Spartinivicinus marinus: one gene and its partner. The protein of the gene in region 2 binds, or shares a complex with, the protein of the main gene of each other region. Links are inferred from orthologs where the notes say so. Each region holds a gene or a part of one and is shown on either strand. Other genes may lie near its edges.

Region 1 (10,542 bases), 2.4 Mb from region 2 along the record:
TACAACAACTAGTAGAGCCCTACCTAAGTAGTCGTTTTTTTAATATTGACTTAATTGGTTTGCAAACAGATTTAGAGAAAATACCTTGGATTGAGACTGTGGCTTTACGACGAGTGTGGCCAGATCAAATTCAGGTAAAAATAGTTGAACATATAGCAGTTGCACGCTGGAATGATGATGAGCTGTTAAGTAACAAAGGAAACCGGTTTAAGCCTGAAAAGTTGACAGGGTTAAAAAGCTTACCAAAGTTAACAGGGCCTGTCGGAACAGAACAGCAGGTTATGGCTCAATATCATAAAATAGCGCAACTTATTCGGCCATTAGGGATGTCAATTAAACAGCTAAATGTCAGCTCAAGAGGGGCCCTGGTATTTGTAACGGATCATTTTCGTGTGTTGGTTGGCAGGGATGATGTGGTTAAGAAAATACAGCGATTTGTTAAAGTTTACAAAGCGCAGCTAGTAGGAAAAAAGGAGCTGATTAAATCAGTTGATGTACGTTATAGCAGCGGCGTAGCAGTGATGTGGAAAACTAGTGAGTTAAAAAGCTAATGCTATTACAGGCAACCAGTGATTTGAAAAGCAGTAATCTGGAATGCTGCTGCAAGGAAAAGAGTTGCAAGGGTATAAACAAGTATGGGGTGTAAATTTTATATACCAATCGCGTATAGATAAGACGGCGCAAAGGTATTACTTCACTTGAAGTGTAATGGGTAGGAAGGTTTTCGAATGGCAACGTCTCAAGACGGAAAAATGATAGTCGGTCTAGACATTGGTACATCTAAAGTGGTCGCTATAGTAGGTGAAGTGGCTGATGATGGTACGTTGAAAGTGGTCGGCATTGGTGCTCATCCATCTCGTGGGCTGAAAAAAGGCGTTGTTGTAAATATCGAGTCTACTGTTCAGTCCATTCAGCGAGCGATAGAAGAAGCTGAATTAATGGCTGGCTGTCAGATTCACTCGGTATATGCAGGTATCGCTGGTAGTCACATTAGTAGTTTGAATTCCCATGGTATTGTGGCCATTCGAGATCGAGAAGTATCCCCAGCTGATGTCGATCGGGTTATTGATGCGGCTCAGGCGGTTGCTATTCCTGCGGATCAGAAAATTCTACATATCTTGCCTCAAGAATATGTAGTGGATACCCAGGAAGGTGTTAAAGAACCTCTGGGAATGTCAGGCGTTCGGCTGGAAGCAAAAGTTCATCTGGTTACCTGCGCAGTGAATGCAGCACAAAATATTGAAAAATGTGTCAAGCGCTGCAATTTAGAGGTAGAAGATATTATTTTGGAACAGCTGGCTTCTAGTTACTCAGTGCTAACTGAAGATGAAAAAGAGCTAGGGGTTTGTCTGGTAGATATTGGTGGAGGAACCACAGATATTGCCGTATTTACTAGTGGCTCGATTCGGCATACTGAAGTAATCCCTATTGCTGGTGACCAAGTAACGAATGACATCGCGATGGCGCTTCGCACGCCTACTCAGCATGCGGAAGAAATTAAAATTAAATACGCTTGTGCACTTACTCAGTTAGCAAGGGCAGAAGAGTTAATAAAAGTACCTAGTGTGGGTGACCGCCCACCACGGGATTTATCAAGACAAGCACTGGCAGAAGTGGTTGAGCCCCGTTACGAAGAATTATTTACCCTAGTGCAAGGGGCGCTTAGACGTAGTGGTTTTGAAGAGCTGATTCCTGCTGGCATCGTTTTGACTGGCGGTACTGCCAAAATGGAGGGTGTTGTGGAGTTGGCTGAAGAAATTTTTCATATGCCCGTTAGGTTAGGCATGCCTACGGATATTAAAGGACTTTCTGATGTGGTAAAAAATCCTATCTTCTCGACAGGTGTCGGGTTGTTACATTATGGGTTACAGCATCAAAAAGAAGGTAGTGTTGCCATGCCTGTAAGATCTGCCGCTAAAGTAAATATCTTTAGCCGGATGAAACATTGGTTTCAAGGAAACTTTTAACAGGAGTAACGATAAATAATACAAATTAAATTGAATAGTAGTAGATAGTTGAGAGAAAGGAGAGGGTTATGTTTGAGTTGGTTGATAATGTGCCGCAAAACGCGGTCATTAAAGTTGTCGGTGTGGGCGGCGGAGGTGGCAATGCTGTCAACCACATGTTAAATAAGCACGTCGATGGTGTTGATTTTATCTGTGCGAATACAGATGCACAAGCGTTAAAAAACTTGGCGGCAAAAACGGTTCTGCAATTAGGAACTGGTGTGACTAAAGGATTGGGTGCAGGCGCTAATCCTGACGTTGGCCGTGAAGCGGCACTTGAAGATCGCGAGCGCATTGAAGAAGTGCTAAATGGCGCTGATATGGTATTTATCACAGCCGGTATGGGTGGTGGTACAGGTACAGGTGCAGCTCCAGTTGTTGCGCAAGTTGCTAAAGAAATGGGTATTTTAACCGTGGCAGTCGTCACTAGGCCATTCCCTTTTGAAGGACGTAAGCGGATGATTGTGGCTGATGAAGGGATCAAAGAATTAGCAGAAAATGTTGATTCTTTAATCACAATCCCTAATGAAAAATTGCTACCTGTGTTAGGAAAAGATGCCAGTTTATTATCAGCATTTAGTGCGGCAAATGATGTATTACTTGGTGCAGTGCAAGGTATTGCTGATCTAATTATTCGTCCGGGAATGATTAACGTTGATTTTGCAGATGTACGCACAGTAATGTCTGAAATGGGCATGGCAATGATGGGAACAGGTTCTGCGACAGGTTCTAATCGAGCAGTAGAAGCAGCTGAAGTGGCAATTCGCAGCCCACTTTTAGAGGATGTAAATTTACACGGCGCTCGTGGAATACTGGTTAATATTACAGCAGGATTAGATCTTTCTTTGGGCGAGTTCTCAGAAGTGGGTAATACTGTAGAGCAGTTTGCTTCAGAAAATGCTACCGTAGTGGTTGGCACCGTAATTGACCCTGATATGTCTGATGAGTTACGAGTCACCGTGGTAGCAACAGGGTTAGGGGCGAATGATGCAGCAGATGCACCTGTTAAAGTAGTCGATAATACCAAAAGCGATGGTACTTTAGACTACAATAAATTAGATCGCCCTACAGTCATGAGAAAACAAGCTGCCGCCGGAACAGGCAACCAAGTTGTCCAGCCGGAACGGACTCGTAGTACAGACAATATGGATTACTTGGATATACCTGCATTTTTAAGAAGGCAAGCTGACTAGGGTATTAAAAAAGTTCACTTACCATTTGTGTAATGTGCAGCTTTTGATACAATCGCCGGTCAATTGTTTGCCTTCTGGCAGGATTTGATCAAGACGGCGTACATATATGATTAGACAAAGAACTTTAAAAAACATTATCCGTGCTACGGGAGTAGGTCTACATTCGGGAGAAAAAGTCTACTTGACATTGAAGCCAGCTCCTGTAGATACGGGAATCGTTTTTTGTCGGACAGACTTAGATCCGGTTGTAGAAATACCCGCAAAAGCAAGCTTTGTTGGTGACACTACTTTATGTACATCATTAATGAATAATGATGGCATTAGAGTAGACACTGTTGAGCATTTGCTTTCAGCAATGGCAGGCCTCGGCATTGACAATGCCTATGTAGAAGTAAGCTCCCATGAAGTACCTATCATGGATGGCAGTGCAGGGCCTTTTGTTTTCTTAATTCAATCTGCAGGGATTGAAGAGCAAAACACAGCAAAGAAGTTTATTCGAATTAAAAAAGAGGTTACCTATAAAGAGGGTGACAAGGTAGCAACCTTCTTACCTTTTGATGGCTTTAAAGTGACCTTTACGATTGATTTTGACCACCCTGTCTTTAAAGGCAATATCCAAACAGCTTCTGTTGATTTTTCCAGCACCTCCTTCGTGAAAGAAGTCAGTCGCGCAAGAACTTTTGGTTTTATGCGAGATATTGAATATCTCCGGTCTAAAAACTTAGCGCTTGGTGGTAGTGTTGACAATGCCATAGTTGTTGATGACTATCGGATACTGAATGAAGATGGTTTGCGTTATGATGACGAGTTTGTCAGACATAAAATGCTTGATGCCATTGGTGATTTGTACTTACTAGGTAATAGCTTAATTGGTGAGTACCGTGCGGTTAAATCTGGGCATGCTTTAAATAATAAAGTATTACGTGCCTTAATTGCACAAGAAGATGCGTGGGAAGTAGTTACATTTGAAGATCCTGCTGAAGCTCCTATCTCATACATGCGGCCAGTAGCTGCAGTATAAATCTTATTAGGTAAATAATGGGCTTGTTGCTTTCACACATTAAAAATGTGTACTTGAAGGCTATAGAGCAGGAAATCGCCCGTTGATATGCAGTAGACAACACAGGTAGATATGTACTGTACTGATATAAATTTATATATTGGAAGTACTAATCTATTTGTATGTTGTTGACTAAGATAGGCAAGATTATTGTATTATAAAAGCTATGTAAGGGTAAATACTTATTGTATTATAAGCATGTGAATATTTTGCTACATAGGATTACAAAATAGGGTTACGAAAGTCTGAGTTAAATAAATCATGCTTTTGGCATAGTATTAAGTATATAAGTGGTATTTAGAGCAGCTTAATTCTTGCCCAAGACTTAATAATGCTAAAAAGATAAAATAGCTGATGGTTAAAACTAGAATAACCATGAGTGAGTAAAGCGGCAAATATTTGCCAGTTCGTGTGCAAGACTACGCTCTATTGAAGGCTGATAAAGCCTAAAACTGTTAGTCTTGTCATACGGCTAACATACATATAGATGTAACTTTGGGGGTTAAAGACTGCAAGTAATAGACAGTTGATGCTGCTTTAAATAAATAGCTATGATTGCTTGTAGCGAATTCAACTTATTGATGTACTTGTCTTGTAGTCAGGCGGTAAGAGCTTGAGTAGTTCTGTCTCTTAAGTGAATTATTGTCTAAGGTGGCTTTTGCTAGAGGTACGCAATCCCCGTGAAATAAAAGTGCAAGTGAATGAATATTATTATTGTCCGACGAAAGCTAGATAGATCGCGAACATTTCATATTGGCCCCTTTGGCCTTACATTTCTTGTGCTTGCTCTACTCATCGCTCTTATTAGTCTCTCTATCTGGGGTACCTATACCTACCTGACCCCTCTTTCAGCCAAATCCCTTAGTAATCAAACTACCCAACATTGGCAAGGAGAAATAACCAGCCAACGACGTGAACTTAGTGCGCTTAAGGATCAAGCTACTGCAGAGCTGGATGCATTAGCATTACGAGTATCTGAGTTACAAAGTCGACTCGTCAGGTTAGATGCATTGGGTGAGCGTCTTACTCAAATTGCTGACCTTGATAATGGTGAATTTGATTTTAGTGAGCCTCCTGGATTAGGTGGCCCTGAGTCCAATGATATCGATGAAACATTTAAGCCCCCTCAATTTATTGATCTGATAGATCAGCTGATCAAACAAATCGACAACCGAGAAGCACAATTAGAGCTATTAGGTGATTTAATTACTTCGCGAAAAATAAAGAGCGATGTGTTAATAGCAGGTAGCCCGATTAGGAAAGGCTGGCTATCTTCTCGATTTGGTCGGCGAACAGATCCCATCAATGGGCGTTATGCCTGGCACAAAGGTATTGATTTTGCTGGTAAATATGGGTCCGGCATTTTTTCTGTAGGGTCTGGAGTAATCACTTGGGCTGGCTCGCGGGGTGGCTATGGTAATATGGTTGAAGTGAACCATGGCAATGGTTTTGTTACCCGTTATGCTCATAACAGTAAAGTCTTAGTTAAAGTAGGTGACTTAGTTAAAAAAGGGCAAAGAATTGCTTTAATGGGCAGCAGTGGGCGAGCAACAGGTCCACATGTTCATTTTGAAGTGTATAAAGACGGAAAAGCTGTTAACCCCGCCAGATACATTTCCCGTGCAAATGGATAAACCAATAAGCACTTTGAGTAGTTTCTCTTAAAAGCTGTGGTAATGCTTTCTTGTCTAAAGTAAATAGCGTTACAATCCAGCTACTTTTTCTAAGTTTATTTTATAAAATCAGCCGAGCATTTGAGATGCTGCCTGGTATTAATCTTGTGGATACAATAAGTAAACGATTATGTTAGCGCCTTTAGTTCGAAAAGTCTTTGGTAGTAAAAATGACCGCCAGTTACGCCGGATGCGTAAAGTAGTGAAAGCAGTGAATGCTCTAGAGGAGTCATTGAGTAAACTGTCAGATGAGCAATTAAAGGCTAAAACTGATGAGTTTCGTGGTCGAGTCAAAAAAGGTGAGAGTTTAGACAGCTTATTACCCGAAGCTTTTGCTGTCGTGCGTGAAGCTGGTAAGCGCGTGATGGGAATGCGCCATTTCGATGTTCAATTAATCGGTGGTATGACACTTCACGAAGGTCGTATAGCTGAAATGCGCACGGGTGAGGGTAAAACATTAGTAGCAACCTTGCCAGCCTATCTTAATGGCTTGTCTGGCAAGGGTGTCCATGTTGTAACGGTTAACGATTACTTAGCTAGTCGTGATGCAAACTGGATGCGTCCATTATATGAATTTCTTGGTTTAACGGTTGGTGTGGTGACATCAGGCCAAGATCCAGAATCAAAAAAAGCAGCTTATCAGTCGGATATTACTTACGGAACGAATAACGAATTTGGCTTTGACTATTTGCGGGATAATATGGCATTTAGCCTGGAAGATAAATCCCAGCGCCCACTTAACTATGCCATCGTGGATGAAGTAGACTCAATTCTGATTGATGAAGCCAGAACCCCTTTGATTATTTCTGGTGCTGCTGAAGACAGCTCTGAGCTTTATACTGTTATAAATAAACTTATTCCTAAACTACAAAAGCAGGAAGAGGCTGTTGAAGGTCACTTTACTTTAGATGAGAAAACTCGACAGGTTGAGCTAAATGAGGATGGTCATCAGTTTATAGAAGAGCTGCTGGCTGAAAAGGGAATGTTGGGTGAAGGTGAAAGCCTCTATGCACCGAACAATCTAAATCTGCTCCACCATGTTTATGCTGCCTTAAAAGCCCACCAAATCTTTCATAAAAATATTGACTACATTATTCAAAATGGTCAGGTGCTGTTAGTTGACGAGCATACTGGCCGGACCATGCCTGGTAGGAGGCTTTCTGAAGGCCTACACCAAGCTTTAGAGGCAAAAGAAGGTCTGCAAATTCAAAGCGAAAGCCAGACCCTGGCATCAACCACTTTCCAAAACTACTTCCGCTTGTATGAAAAATTGTCAGGCATGACAGGGACTGCAGATACCGAGGCAGTTGAGCTAAGACAAATTTATGGTTTAGACGTTATTGTCATTCCTACCCATAAGCCAATGGTAAGAAAAGACTATAATGACCTAGTTTATCTCAGTATCGAAGAAAAATATGACGCGGTAATTGAAGACATTAAAGAAAATGTGGCCAAGCATCGCCCTATCTTGGTAGGTACGGCTTCTATTGAATCTTCTGAGCGCGTTTCTAGTGCATTAAAGAAAGCGGGAATTGAACACCAAGTATTAAATGCAAAATTCCATGAAAAAGAAGCAGAAATTATTGCTCAAGCAGGTAAGCCAGGAGCTGTAACCATTGCTACCAATATGGCAGGCCGTGGTACAGATATTATGTTGGGAGGTAACTGGGAAGCTGAAGTTGCTAAGCTAGAGAACCCAACAGAAGAGCAAATTAATAGTATTAAAGCAGATTGGCAAGAACGGCATCAACAGGTATTAGATGCTGGAGGCCTACATATTATTGGTACTGAGCGTCATGAATCACGCCGCATTGATAACCAGCTAAGGGGGCGTTCAGGTCGCCAGGGTGACCCAGGTTCTAGTCGTTTCTATTTGTCTCTTGAAGATAGCTTAATGCGTATTTTTGCCTCCGATGGTATCCGCAATTTGATGCAGCGGCTTGGCATGGAAAAAGGTGAGGCCATTGAGCATCGGATGGTGACCAATGCTATTGAAAAAGCGCAGCGTAAAGTAGAAGGCCGCAACTACGATATTCGTAAAGCCTTATTAGAATATGATGATGTTGCTAATGAGCAGCGTAAGTACATCTATAGTTTCCGTAATAAGGTAATGAGTGAGGATGACCTATCTGAAATGGTGACAGAGTTCCGAGAAGACGTCTTGGAGCAAGCGATTAACCAGTTTATTCCTCCTCAAAGTCTGCAGGAAATGTGGGATGTAAATGGTTTAGAGGAGCATTTATCCTCAGAGTTTGCTATTAACTTGTCTATTCAACAGTGGCTGGATGAAGATGACAAGCTCTATGAAGAGCCCCTAAGAGAAAAAATTAAACAGCACTTGTTGGATGATTATCAGTCTAAGGAAGAATTAGCTGGTGCTGCTGTTCTTCGTATGTTCGAAAAACAAATGCTGCTAAGAGTGTTAGATGATAAGTGGAAAGAGCATCTGGCAACTATGGACTACCTGCGCCAGGGTATTCACTTACGTGGTTATGCTCAGAAAAACCCTAAACAAGAGTATAAGCGCGAGTCGTTTGAGCTATTTCAACAGCTGCTGGAAGACATCAAACATGAAACCATTAAAATTCTTTCTCATGTGCAAGTCAAGCAAGATGATAATACAGAAGAAGTAGAGCGTCAGCGTAGAGCAGCTTTAGCTCAGCAAATGGAATTTCAGCATGCTGAGGCAGCAAGTATGGCTGGTGAGCCAACTTCGGAAGAAGGTGATGAGCACGCTGCTAATACACCATTTATTCGTCAGGAACGAAAAGTAGGGCGTAATGAGCCTTGCCCTTGCGGTTCAGGAAAAAAATATAAGCAGTGTCATGGTAAGATTGTATAAAATATACCTAACACAATAAGATAGCTGTTTAATAGAAGTAATTAAAAAAGGCGACGCTAGTCGCCTTTTTTATGAGGTAATAAGAAATATGGCGGTCGGCTTAGAGTCTATAAAGCAACTGTTGCCTGTTCCAGGCGTTAATTTATCAGCGGTTTCTGCTGGTATCAAAAAAAATCAACGAACAGATTTAGCATTATTGCAGTTTAAGACTGGCAGTACTGTAGCAGGCGTTTTTACCCAAAACCGTTTTTGTGCTGCCCCTGTTCAAGTGGCTAAGCAACATTTGTCGCAGCAGCCTTTAGCATTATTAATAAATGCGGGTAATGCTAATGCAGGGACAGGTCAGCAGGGTTTGGAAGATGCTTACTATAGTTGTGGTATGACCGCGGAACAGTTAGGTCTGACTCAGCAACAAGTGTTACCTTTTTCAACAGGAGTTATTGGAGAGCTATTTCCTATCCAAAAAATAGTCGATTCACTACCTCAACTGGTAAGCAAATTAAGTGATCAGACCTGGAATCAGGTGGCAGAAGCTATTATGACTACTGATACCCAGGCAAAAGGTGTTTCTAAGCAATTTAGCTGGAAGGGTAATACCTATACTATTACTGGTATTGCAAAAGGGGCTGGGATGATAAAGCCCAATATGGCAACAATGCTGGCTTTTATAGCAACAGATCTAGCAATTGATCAGGCTTTACTTCAAAAACTCACTGGAGATGTAGCGAATCTGTCGTTTAATCGTATTACCATTGATGGTGATACGTCCACGAATGATGCTTTTATAGTAGCAGCTACAGGTGCAGCTAATAATGAGCTCATAGTAGATACCAATGATCAGTTATTTCAATTATTTAAAAGCACGCTAATTGAGGTGGCTAAGCAGCTGGCTCAAATGATTGTGCGTGATGGTGAAGGTGCCACTAAATTTGTCTCTATTAATGTCGGTGGTGCCAAAACTGCTCAAGATGCTCTGGAAGTTGCCTATACAGTGGCACATTCACCTTTAGTTAAAACCGCTTTATTTGCCAGTGACCCCAATTGGGGCAGAATATTAGCAGCAGTTGGCCGAGCACAGATTGCTGAATTAGATGTCAGTAAAGTGCAGATTAAATTGAATGATGTAGTGATTGTTGAAAATGGTGGTCGGGCAGCCAGTTATACAGAAGAGCAAGGTCAGCAGGCAATGGTAGAGCCTACTATTGCTATTGATATTGAGCTGGGTTGCGGAGATTTAGCTGAAACTATTTGGACAACTGATCTTTCCCACGAGTATGTCAAAATTAATGCCGAGTATCGGACCTGATATCTGAGAATTAAACTATGTACAAAAAATCAATTCAGGTTGCAGCTGCAGCAATTATAAATACTTCAGGCGAGGTGTTAATTGCTAAGCGTCCGGATGACAAACACCAAGGTGGCAAGTGGGAATTTCCTGGTGGAAAAATAGAGCAGGGAGAAACTGTTCTGGATGCATTAACAAGAGAGTTGCATGAAGAACTTGCTATTCAGGTTGTTACTGCAAATCCATTAATTCAAATAACCTATGAATACCCTGAAAAAATTGTACAGCTTGATGTATGGCAAGTAACAGAGTTTAGTGGTGATCCTATTGGTAATGAAGGGCAATCTATCCAGTGGGTAGCAAAAACACAGTTATTTAACTTTCAGTTTCCACCCGCTAATCGTCCAATTCTTCAAGCTTTGTTATTGCCAGATTATTATTTAATTTCAGGTGATTTTGAAGATCAGGCAGACTGCTTAAGGC
Region 2 (12,006 bases):
AGCTTTATGACTAACCAGCTGTCTCGCTTCAGCACGGGTGGAGCCAAAGCCCATCCGATATACGACATTATCTAAGCGAGACTCAAGCATCTGCAGCAGGTTTACGCCTGTGGCGCCTTTGCGGCGGTCAGCTTCTTTATAGTAGCTACGGAACTGTTTTTCCAGCAAACCGTACATTCTACGTACTTTTTGCTTTTCCCGTAACTGTAAACCATAGTCTGAAAGACGACCGCGACGCTGACCATGTTGACCAGGAGCTGATTCAGCTCTGCACTTTGAGTCGTGAGGACGTACGCCACTTTTCAGAAATAAGTCGGTACCTTCACGACGAGACAGCTTACACTTTGGACCTAAATATCTAGCCATTTACTGTCTCCCCATTAAACACGACGTTTCTTAGGTGGACGACAACCGTTGTGTGGAATCGGTGTCACGTCTACGATGTTAGTAATCTTATAGCCACATGCATTTAATGCACGAACGGCAGACTCACGTCCTGGTCCTGGGCCTTTGACACACACATCTAAATTCTTCAGACCGTATTCAGAGGCTGCATTACCAGCTCTTTCTGCTGCAACCTGAGCAGCAAAAGGTGTGCTTTTACGAGAACCACGGAAGCCGGAGCCACCCGCAGTTGCCCAAGCTAATGCATTGCCCTGACGATCGGTAATTGTCACGATTGTATTGTTAAAAGACGCATGGATGTGAGCAATGCCATCCACCACGGTCTTTTTCACTTTTTTACGTGAACGAGTACCTGGCTTTGCCATATTAGAACTTTCCTGTAATTGCGACTGCTACAGATTAAAAATTCTGTTTGCAGCGATTATTTACGAATTGGCTTGCGTGGACCTTTACGGGTACGAGCGTTAGTTTTAGAACGCTGTCCACGTACAGGTAAACTACGACGGTGGCGTAAACCACGGTAGCAACCCAAATCCATCAAACGCTTAATATTCATGCTAACCGCACGGCGTAAGTCACCTTCTGTTGTATATTTGGCAACTTCACTACGCAGCTGATCAACCTGCTCTTCAGATAAATCTTTAACTTTTGCCTCTGGATTAATACCAGTTGCTGCACAGATTTTCTGAGCGGTTGGTTTTCCTACACCAAAAATATAGGTGAGGGAGATAACAGCATGTTTGTTATCTGGAATATTGACGCCAGCTATACGGGCCATTCAATTAACTCCATCCTCGAACGAGCACTTAATATGCTCAACCTTAAATTACACCATTAGCGGAAGGCGCAATAGCATACTGATTACTGATCAATAAATCAACCGCCTGACTAGACTGGCTAGCCAGGCGGTAATTATCAGTAAAACTGTATCCTTAGCCTTGACGCTGTTTATGGCGTGGTTCGGCACTGCAAATCACTCGCACAGAGCCATTTCGGCGAATGACTTTACAGTTACGACAGATTTTCTTTACAGAAGCTCTTACTTTCATAACTGTCTCCAAATCAACCCTCAGGGTAAATGTTTGTGAATAATTAATTCGCTAGTTAGCGAATTAAGCCTCCACTACCATAGCCCTTAAGATTAGATTTTTTCATCAATGACTCGTATTGGTGTGACATTAAATGTGACTGTACTTGTGACATGAAATCCATCACCACCACAACTACGATCAAGAGTGAAGTACCACCTAAATAGAAGGGGATATTCCACGCAACATTTAAAAATTGAGGCAGTAAACAAACCGCCGCCATATAAATCGCACCAACCATAGTCAAACGTGTGAGCACGCCATCAATATACTTGGCTGAATGTTCTCCAGGACGAATACCTGGAATATAAGCACCTGATTTTTTCAAATTATCTGCCACTTCTTTTGGATTGAAAACAAGAGCCGTATAGAAGAAACAGAAGAAGATGATCCCCGCTGCAAATAAAATTAAATTCAGCGGCTGGCCAGGGCCAATTGCTTGCGCAAAATCATTTAGCCAACTAAACGCCCAGCTTTCTTCACCTTGCTGGCCTGGAGTACCAAACCATTGAGCAATTGATGCTGGGAAAAGCAATATACTGCTAGCAAAGATAGCAGGTATTACCCCTGCCATGTTTACTTTCAAGGGTAAATGACTTGATTGTGCAGCAAATACTTTTCTACCTTGCTGGCGTTTTGCGTAATTCACCGTAATTCTACGTTGACCACGCTCAATAAACACCACAAATGCAATAACAGAAATAGCAATAATTGCGACTGCTAAAATCTTTAATACAGCTCTTGCGTCTCGCTCACTAGAAGACTCAAACAACTGCCCTATTGCACTCGGTAATCCAGCTACTATCCCCGCAAATATTAAGATAGAAATACCATTACCAATTCCTCGTTCTGTTACCTGCTCTCCTAACCACATTAGAAAAACAGCACCAGTAACGAAGGTAGTAACAGCAACAAAATAAAAGCTGGGACCAGTATCATAGGCGATACCTTGATTAGCTAAGCTAACGGTAATACCAAAGCCTTGTACTAAAGCCAATAATACAGTGCCATAGCGCGTATACTGACTTATTTTACGTCGGCCGGCTTCGCCTTCTTTTTTCAACTGCTCAAGCTGAGGACTAACAACAGTCATCAACTGCATTATGATGGAAGCTGAAATATACGGCATGATGCCTAGAGCCAATACGGACATCCGCTCTAGAGCACCACCCGAAAACATATTAAAAAGGCCAAGGATGGTTCCCTGATTTTGGTCGAATAAATTCGCCAGCGCGTCAGGATTTATTCCAGGAACTGGAATATGTGCACCGATGCGATAAACGATAATCGCCAAAAACACAAAGCGAAGCCGAGACCAAAGCTCGGTCAGCCCACTTTGATTACCTACGGGTAATGATCCTTTCTTAGCCATTTAGTCCTCGACTTTACCACCAGCAGCTTCAATTGCAGCACGAGCGCCTTTAGTGGCAGTAATACCTTTTAAGGTAATAGCCTTAGATAGCTCGCCTGAAAGAATGACTTTAGCACGTTGAATGCTGGCATTGATAATATTCGCCTCACGAAGTGCTTGTAAATCAATAATTTCACTATTGACCTTAGCTAATTCATTTAAGCGAATCTCTGCAGTAATCCGAGCCAGACGAGAGGTAAAGCCATACTTAGGTAGACGACGCTGTAATGGCTGCTGACCGCCTTCAAATCCTGGCTTAACAGATCCACCTGAGCGAGACTTCTGACCTTTGTGACCGCGACCACCGGTTTTACCCAAGCCGCTACCAATCCCGCGTCCAACACGTTTACCTGCTGGACGGCTACCCGGAGCAGAACCAAGAGAATTCAAACGCATGGTTATTCTCCTTCCACTTTAACCAGATAGGATACTTTATTAATCATGCCGCGTACTGAAGGGGTATCTTCCACTTCAACAGTATGGCCGATGCGCTTTAAGCCTAAGCCTGATACACAGGCTTTATGGCTGGCAAGACGGCCGCTACTGCTACGGACAAGCGTTACTTTAATTCGTTTCGCTGCTGCCATTGTCTTATCCCAGAATATCTTCTACCGACTTGCCACGCTTAGTCGCTACATCTTCAGGCGAACGCATTTCTTTCAAGCCTTTAAAAGTTGCTTGAACTACGTTCACAGGATTAGTAGAGCCATAGCACTTAGCCAATACGTTTTGTACGCCAGTTACTTCCAAAACTGCACGCATTGCACCACCGGCAATTACACCAGTACCTTCAGAGGCTGGCTGCATGAACACTTTGGAAGCACCATGACGTGCTTTAACTGGATACTGGAGAGTTGTTCCATTCAAGTCGACTTGAATCATGTTACGACGAGCAGCTTCCATTGCTTTTTGAATAGCAATTGGCACTTCACGCGCTTTACCACGACCAAAACCTACTTTGCCTTTACCATCACCAACAACTGTTAGTGCAGTAAAACCAAAAATACGACCACCTTTAACAACTTTTGCAACACGGTTAACTTGAACTAACTTTTCAATGTAACCTTCGTCGCTCTTACGATCATTATTTGCCATAGTTCAGTACCTTTAGAACTCTAAGCCACCTTCGCGTGCAGCATCAGCTAATGCTTTCACACGACCATGGAATTGAAAGCCAGAGCGATCGAACGCTACATCTGTAACGCCAGCTGCTTTGGCACGCTCAGCAATCAGCGCACCTACTTTCTTAGCCGCTTCAACGTTGCCAGTTTTATCATCGCGCAATTGTTTATCCAGCGTTGAGGCGCTAGCTAACACTTGGCTGCCATCTGCTGCAATAACCTGAGCGTAAATGTGACGAGGTGTACGGTGTACACACAAACGGGTTTTACCGAGCTCGCGAATTTTTGAGCGAGTGCTGCGGGCACGGCGTAACCGAGAATCTCTTTTAGACATATCAGTGCCCTACCTTACTTTTTCTTAGCTTCTTTACGGCGAACATGTTCATCCGCGTAACGAATCCCTTTACCTTTATAAGGCTCAGGTGGACGGAAATCACGAATTTCTGCTGCTACCTGGCCAACTAACTGCTTATCGATACCTCTGATAACGATTTCAGTTTGGCTTGGTGTTTCTGCAGAAATACCTTCCGGCAATTCGTAATCAACTGGATGAGAGAAGCCTAAGGTAAGGTTGATAGATTTACCTTTAGCTTGTGCCCGGTAACCAACACCAATCAACTGCAGTTTTTTCTCAAAACCACTATTTACACCAGTTACCATGTTGCTAACTAAAGCACGAGTGGTACCAGCCATAGCACGAGAGTGTTTTGCACCATTTTTAGCAGCAAATGTTAAAACATTCTCTTCTTGAGCAACTTCTACACATGAAGCCAAGCCCAGAGAAAGACTGCCTTTACTACCTTTAATAGTGATTTGTCCACCAGCAAGGCTAGCTTCTACACCACTAGGAAGTTCAACAGGGCTTTTTGCAATACGAGACATATCAAACCCTCCTAGAATACTGTGCAGAGAATTTCACCACCAACACCAGCAGCACGGGCTGCACGGTCGGTCATGACGCCTTTATTAGTAGATACGATAGCAATCCCTAAACCACCATTCACTTTTGGCAGCTCTTCTTTACCTGCATAAGCACGTAATCCAGGACGGCTAACACGCTTCAATTCTTCGATAACAGGCTTGCCTTGGAAGTACTTGAGCTCGATGCTCAGTACAGGCTTGGCATCGCCTTCTACCTGATAGTTTTCAATATAACCTTCTTCTTTCAGTACACTGGCAACAGCCACTTTTACCTTAGAGGAAGGCATACTGACAGAAGTTTTTTCTGCCATTTGGGCATTACGGATGCGAGTTAGCATATCAGCTAACGGGTCCTGCATACTCATTTCTAAATTCTCCTCAGAATTTTAGCTACCAGCTCGCTTTCACTAAGCCAGGAATATCTCCACGCATCGCTGCTTCACGTAATTTAATCCGGCTTAAGCCAAATTTACGATAGTAGCCATGAGGACGCCCTGTTACACGACAACGGTTGCGTAGTCGGCTTGGGCTAGCATCACGAGGAAGCTTTTGAAAAGCCACTTGGGCTTCCCACTTTTCTTCTTCTGATGCATTAATATCAGCTAAAATTGCTTTAAGCTTAGCGCGCTTTTCAGCGAACTTTTGGACTGTCTTCTGGCGCTTTAATTCGCGCTGTTTCATTCCGATTTTTGCCATAACCCTACCCTAACTCTTAAAAGGGAAATTGAACGCTTTTAATAAAGCGTGCCCTTCTTCGTCAGTTTTAGCGGTGGTAGTTAGCGTAATATCCAACCCACGAAGTACATCGATTTTGTCGTAATCGATTTCTGGGAAGATAATTTGCTCTTTCACACCCATACTGTAATTACCACGACCATCAAACGATTTTGGGTTTAACCCACGGAAGTCGCGGACACGGGGTAGTGCCATTGATACCAAGCGATCCAAGAACTCATACATCCGATCACGGCGCAGAGTTACTTTCACACCGATTGGCCAGCCTTGACGAATTTTAAAGCCAGCAACTGACTTACGAGCACGGGTTACAATTGGCTTTTGACCAGCGATTTTTTCCAGGTCTGCCAATGCATTTTGGATTACTTTTTTATCACCAACTGCTTCACCAACACCCATATTTAAGGTGATTTTGGTAATGCTTGGCACTTCATTAATATTGCTGTACCCAAGCTCTTCTTTAAGCTTGGGGGCAATTTCACTGCGGTATTTTTCTAACAAATTTGTCATCGTCGTTACCTGCTAGCCCTATGCATCAACTGGCTTACCGGTAGACTTGAAGATACGCTTTTTTTCTTTACCAGCGCCTTCAAAGCCAACACGATCAGCTTTTTTAGTTTCAGCATTGTAAATTGCAACATTAGAAGCCTGAATAGGTGCTTCTTTTTCTACAATACCACCAGGCTTACCCAGCATTGGATTAGGCTTCACATGGCGTTTAACCATGTTGATGCCTGAAATAATAAAACGACCATCTTGTTGTACTTTTACAACTTTGCCCGTTTTACCTTTATCTTTGCCGGTAATAACGATGACTTCGTCACCACGTTTAATTTTGTGCATTCTCCAGCCCTCTCTATAGCACTTCAGGTGCCAAAGAAATAATTTTCATAAACTGCTCTGAGCGCAGCTCACGAGTAACAGGCCCGAAAATGCGGGTGCCGATTGGCTGATTCTGGTTGTTTAGCAATACCGCAGCATTACCATCAAAACGAATCACTGATCCATCCTGACGACGAACGCCTTTTCTTGTACGAACAACCACCGCATTCATGACTTGGCCTTTTTTGACCTTGCCACGCGGAATAGCTTCTTTAACTGTTACTTTGATAATATCGCCAACACTAGCGTAGCGACGGTGTGAGCCGCCTAATACCTTTATACACATCACTCGACGCGCACCGCTGTTATCAGCAACGTCAAGTACGGTTTCAGTCTGAATCATCTTTCTTCTCCCACCTCAACTAGGTTTACTTTGAGGCCAAGAACTACAGTTAAACTTGTGTAGCTCGTTCATCAATAGAAACCAACTCAAAGGTTTTGTGCTTTGATAGTGGTCTGGTTTCCTTGATGGTTACCCAATCACCAATTTGGCATTCGTTGCGTTCATCATGCGCATGCAACTTAGTTGAGCGTTTCACATACTTACCGTATATAGGGTGCTTTACCTTGCGCTCTAGCAATACAGTAACGGTTTTATCCATTTTGTTACTGACTACTCGACCGTTTAGTGTCCGCACATTCTTTTCTGTGTCTGCCATCTTACTTACCTGCTTTTTCATTCAGCACAGTTTTAACACGGGCAATGTCACGGCGGACTTGTTTGAGCAAGTGAGTCTGCCCCAGTTGTCCAGTCGCTTTTTGCATCCGATAGTTGAACTGGTCATGTAGCAGCGCTAATAGCTGCACGTTCAGCTCTTCGACGGATTTTTCGCGTAATTCAGTTGCTTTCATTACATCACCGTCCGTTTCACGAAAGTTGTTTCTACAGGTAGCTTAGCTGCCGCAAGCGCAAACGCTTCGCGTGCTAATTCTTCAGAAACACCTTCCATTTCGTAGAGCACACGACCTGGCTGAATCTGACAAACCCAGTATTCAACGCTACCTTTACCTTTACCTTGACGTACTTCCAAGGGCTTTTGGGTGATTGGCTTGTCTGGGAAAATACGAATCCAGATTTTACCGCCACGCTTGATATGACGAGTCATTGCACGACGTGCTGCCTCAATTTGGCGAGCAGTAATTCGGCCACGACCAGTCGATTTTAAAGCATATTCACCGAAACTGACTTTAGAGCCGCGAATCGCTAGACCGCGATTACGGCCCTTCATTTGCTTACGAAACTTCGTACGCTTTGGTTGTAACATTTGCGTACTCCTTACTTAGCCGCTTTCTTCTTAGAGGCTGGCTTTTTGGCTGGCTTTTCGTCTTCACGAATACCACCAATCACCTCGCCTTTGAAGATCCAAACTTTAACACCCAAGATGCCGTATGTTGTTAGGGCTTCATAGTGGGCATAATCGATATCAGCACGCAGAGTGTGTAGAGGCACACGTCCTTCGCGGTACCATTCAGTACGAGCGATTTCTGCACCACCTAAGCGTCCGCTGATTTGGATTTTGATACCCTTAGCACCTAAGCGCATCGCATTTTGTACCGCACGCTTCATCGCACGACGGAACATGACACGACGCTCTAGCTGGTTACACACGCTTTGTGCAACGAGCATAGCATCTAGCTCTGGCTTACGAATTTCTTCAATATTGATGTGAACTGGCACACCCATTTTTGCAGAAATATCGCGACGTAGTTTTTCAACGTCCTCACCTTTTTTACCAATCACAATCCCAGGACGAGCAGTGTGAATAGTAATTTTGGCGTTTTGAGCCGGGCGCTGAATTTCTACACGGCTAACTGAAGCATTTTTCAGTTTCTTTTGAATATACTCACGAACTTGTAAATCGGTAATCAGCTTGTCAGCGAATTCCCGCCCTTCTGCAAACCATACAGAAGTGTGGTCTTTTACGATGCCAAGGCGAATACCGGTTGGATGTACTTTCTGACCCATCTGATCGTCTCCTATTTCTCAGCAACCTTGACCGTAATATGGCAAGACCGCTTCAGAATGCGATCAGCACGGCCTTTAGCACGAGGACGAATTCTTTTTAAGGTTCTACCTTCGTCAATAAATACAGTAGAAACCTTTAATTCGTCGATATCAGCACCTTCATTGTGCTCAGCATTGGCAATAGCTGACTCCAACACTTTTTTGACTAATACAGCAGCTTTTTTGTTGCTGAAGGTCAAAATATTCAGTGCTTCATCTACCGCTTTTCCGCGAATCTGGTCGGCAACCAAACGCACTTTTTGAGCAGAGATGTTAGCGCCTTTATGAATAGCGGCTACTTCCATTGTCATCTCCCCTTATCTGCGCTTGGCTTTTTTATCTGCAGCGTGACCACGATAAGTACGTGTAGCTGCAAATTCGCCGAGTTTATGACCCACCATGTCTTCAGTAACAAAGACAGGTACATGCTGACGCCCGTTATGAACCGCAATGGTTAAACCAACCATTTGCGGAAGAATCATAGAGCGACGCGACCAAGTTTTAATGGGACGCTTATCGCTTTTCTCAACAGCATCCTCAACCTTCTTCAGTAAGTGAAGGTCTATAAATGGACCTTTTTTAAGTGAACGTGGCACTGTCGTTTCCTCTATACCTGGTTAATTACTTGCCGCGGCGACGGACAATTAGCTTGTCTGTACGCTTATTGCTACGAGTCTTACGGCCTTTAGTCGGCATACCCCATGGAGAAACAGGGTGACGACCACCAGAAGTACGACCTTCACCACCACCGTGTGGGTGATCCACTGGGTTCATGGCAACACCACGAACTGTTGGACGAACACCACGCCAGCGTTTTGCACCAGCCTTACCTAAAGAACGTAGGTTATGCTCACTGTTTGATACTTCGCCTAAAGTGGCGCGGCATTCAGCAAGAATTTTACGCATCTCACCTGAACGAAGTCTTAGGGTAACGTAAGCACCTTCACGAGCAACTAATTGTGCAGAAGCACCTGCACTACGCGCCATTTGAGCACCTTTACCAGGCTTCATTTCAATACAGTGAATTACACTACCAACAGGGATATTGCGAAGTGGTAGGGTATTACCTACTTTAATCGGCGCATCAACACCAGAAACAACCTGATCGCCTTGCTTTAAGTTTTTAGGCGCAATGATGTAGCGACGCTCACCATCAGCATATTTAACTAAAGCGATGTTAGCCGTTCTGTTTGGATCGTACTCAAGACGCTCTACAACGCCGTTGATACCATCTTTGTTGCGACGAAAATCAATAATCCGGTAGTGTTGCTTGTGACCGCCGCCACGATGGCGAGTAGTAATCCGGCCACTGTTATTACGTCCACCTGACTTAGACTTCTTCTCTACTAAAGGTGCATAAGGAGCACCTTTGTGCAAGTCCTGGTTGACGACTTTAACTACAAAGCGACGCCCCGGAGATGTAGGTTTACATTTTACGATTGCCATACCTTGCTCCTCCGTTACTCAGCGTCAGCAAAATCAATTTCTTGACCTTGCTCAAGACAAACATACGCTTTCTTCCAGTCAGAGCGCTTGCCAATACCACGCGCAGTACGCTTGGTTTTGCCTTTAACCTTAACGGTTTGAACCGCTTTGACTTTCACTTCAAAAAGCTTTTCTACGGCTTTTTTAACTTCTAGCTTGGTAGCCGTGGTAGCAACTCTAAACACATACTGACCAGCTAAATCAGCTTGAAGTGTTGCTTTCTCGGAAATGTGTGGACCAAGCAGTACTTTAAAGATTCGCTCCTGGTTCATCCTAACATCTCCTCAAACTTTCTTAAGGCAGCGACAGTTGCGACTACTTTTTCATGAGCAACCAGGCTAACTGGATTTGCAGCATTCACATCGCAAACATCAACATGAGGAATGTTCCGCACACCCAGATACAGGTTTTCTTCAACTGCATCAGTGATGATCAATGCATTAGTAGCATCAAGCTCTTTTAGCTTGCTCAGCACCTCTTTGGTTTTTGGCGCAGCAACTGAAAAGTCTTCTACAACAACTAAACGCTCTTGACGAACCAGCTCAGACAAGATGCTCCGCAGCGCAGCGCGGTACATTTTCTTGTTCAGCTTTTGTGTGTGATCTTGTGGCTTAGCCGCAAAAGTCACTCCACCAGAACGCCAGATTGGGCTACGAATAGTGCCCGCACGCGCGCGACCAGTACCCTTTTGACGCCATGGTTTACGTCCACCGCCACTCACTTCTGAGCGAGTTTTCTGTGCACGAGTACCTTGACGAGCACCAGCCAAATAAGCGACAACTGCCTGGTGAACCAGAGTTTCGTTAAAGGCTGCGGTGAAGGTGTGATCAGAAACTTGGACCGTACCGGCACCAGTTACATTCAAATCCATAACTCTCCCCCTTAGCCACACTTAACGGCTGGACGAACGACCACATCAGAACCTGTAGCACCAGGAACTGCACCTTTGATTAACAGCAGGTTGCGTTCGACATCAACACGTACAACTTCAAGGGACTGAACTGTCACCCGCTGATTACCCATTTGACCTGCCATTTTCTTACCTTTGAAAACACGGCCTGGGGTTTGACACTGACCAATTGAGCCAGGGGCACGGTGAGACAGTGAGTTACCGTGAGTAGCGTCCTGAGTAGAGAAATTCCAGCGCTTAACTGTGCCGGCAAACCCTTTACCTTTAGAACGTCCAGTAACATCAACTTTTTGACCAGCCTCAAATAGGCTGACATTGATTTGGTCACCTACTTTGTACTCTGCGTTATCTGCACGGAACTCCCACAACCCACGACCAGCTGGAGTGTCAGCTTTAGCGTAGTGGCCAGCCAAAGGCTTGCTTACGCGAGAAGCTTTTTTTGCACCAGCGGTAATTTGGATTGCATTGTAACCGTCAGTCGACTCAGTTTTAACCTGGGTAATCCGGTTAGGATCGACTTCAATAACAGTAACAGGTACAGAGGCACCGTCTTCGGTAAAAATGCGCGTCATGCCGCACTTTTTTCCGACTAATCCGATACTCATAATTTACCTCTTTCGTGTACGGGGCTATAACCCGCTATGGCCGCCCATTTCAGAGCGTTACACAAACAAAAAGCGTAGATCTTATTCAGGTCTACGCCCCCAATCACATCAGGCTAGGCTGATTTGAACCTCAACGCCGGCAGCCAGATCTAACTTCATCAAAGCATCAACTGTTTTATCAGTTGGCTCGACAATCTCCAGCAGGCGCTTGTGAGTGCGAATCTCATACTGATCACGGGCGTCTTTATTAACGTGAGGTGAAATCAGTACGGTAAACCGCTCTTTTTTGGTAGGCAATGGGATTGGACCACGCACCTGAGCCCCAGTACGTTTTGCAGTTTCTACAATTTCCTGGGTAGACACATCGATCAGGCGGTGATCAAACGCTTTTAAACGGATACGAATCTGCTGATTTTGCATTTGATCAAAACTCCGGGT

The links.
Region 1: the proteins of secY (region 2) and secA are in contact, whole or in part, in a crystal structure (PDB 3DIN), measured with the Thermotoga maritima proteins. The link is inferred for Spartinivicinus marinus from one-to-one orthologs. Residues at the interface, in WP_004081795.1 of Thermotoga maritima: Glu108, Gly109, Glu110, Glu111, Ala236, Glu237, Arg238, Arg239, Ile240, Thr241, Ile242, Gln243, Tyr244, Ala245, Arg246, Arg247, Val248, Thr249, Gly250, Arg251, Arg252, Val253, Tyr254, Gly256, Ala257, Ser258, Thr259, Tyr260, Leu261, Pro262; in WP_004082002.1 of Thermotoga maritima: Glu261, Ala262, Arg263, Lys300, Ala301, Arg302, Thr303, Ile304, Ile305, Leu323, Tyr324, Asp325, Pro326, Val329, Ser330, Tyr333, Ile336, Lys340, Phe345, Val349, Glu363, Phe364, Tyr374, Ser375, Gly376, Gly377, Glu393, Ile395, Thr482, Ser483.

The regions. Positions count from the first base shown.
Region 1 is NZ_JAPJZK010000001.1:4,270,253-4,280,794, forward strand. The notes cover bases 5,665-8,974. They hold secA (preprotein translocase subunit SecA), read left to right. Parts: upstream 5,665-6,062; coding sequence 6,063-8,774; downstream 8,775-8,974. Other genes in these bases: OQE68_RS19175 (M23 family metallopeptidase), read left to right, coding at 5,665-5,893; argJ (bifunctional glutamate N-acetyltransferase/amino-acid acetyltransferase ArgJ), read left to right, coding at 8,863-8,974. Also shown: OQE68_RS19155 (cell division protein FtsQ/DivIB), read left to right, coding at 1-551; cell division protein FtsA, read left to right, coding at 729-1,967; cell division protein FtsZ, read left to right, coding at 2,036-3,199; lpxC (UDP-3-O-acyl-N-acetylglucosamine deacetylase), read left to right, coding at 3,306-4,220; more of OQE68_RS19175, read left to right, coding at 4,961-5,664; more of argJ, read left to right, coding at 8,975-10,080; OQE68_RS19190 (Nudix family hydrolase), read left to right, coding at 10,098-10,542. UniProt on the Escherichia coli protein: Required for protein export, interacts with the SecYEG preprotein conducting channel.
Region 2 is NZ_JAPJZK010000001.1:1,898,510-1,910,515, forward strand. Bases 688-3,591 are described here. They hold secY (preprotein translocase subunit SecY), read right to left. Parts: upstream 2,866-3,591; coding sequence 1,510-2,865; downstream 688-1,509. Other genes in these bases: rpsK (30S ribosomal protein S11), read right to left, coding at 688-770; rpsM (30S ribosomal protein S13), read right to left, coding at 827-1,183; rpmJ (50S ribosomal protein L36), read right to left, coding at 1,338-1,454; rplO (50S ribosomal protein L15), read right to left, coding at 2,866-3,300; rpmD (50S ribosomal protein L30), read right to left, coding at 3,303-3,491. Outside these bases: rpsD (30S ribosomal protein S4), read right to left, coding at 1-366; more of rpsK, read right to left, coding at 381-687; more of rpsE, read right to left, coding at 3,592-3,999; rplR (50S ribosomal protein L18), read right to left, coding at 4,012-4,359; rplF (50S ribosomal protein L6), read right to left, coding at 4,374-4,907; rpsH (30S ribosomal protein S8), read right to left, coding at 4,919-5,311; rpsN (30S ribosomal protein S14), read right to left, coding at 5,337-5,642; rplE (50S ribosomal protein L5), read right to left, coding at 5,652-6,191; rplX (50S ribosomal protein L24), read right to left, coding at 6,210-6,524; rplN (50S ribosomal protein L14), read right to left, coding at 6,538-6,906; rpsQ (30S ribosomal protein S17), read right to left, coding at 6,956-7,222; rpmC (50S ribosomal protein L29), read right to left, coding at 7,224-7,415; rplP (50S ribosomal protein L16), read right to left, coding at 7,415-7,828; rpsC (30S ribosomal protein S3), read right to left, coding at 7,840-8,529; rplV (50S ribosomal protein L22), read right to left, coding at 8,541-8,879; rpsS (30S ribosomal protein S19), read right to left, coding at 8,886-9,164; and 5 more genes. UniProt on the Escherichia coli protein: The central subunit of the protein translocation channel SecYEG. Consists of two halves formed by TMs 1-5 and 6-10.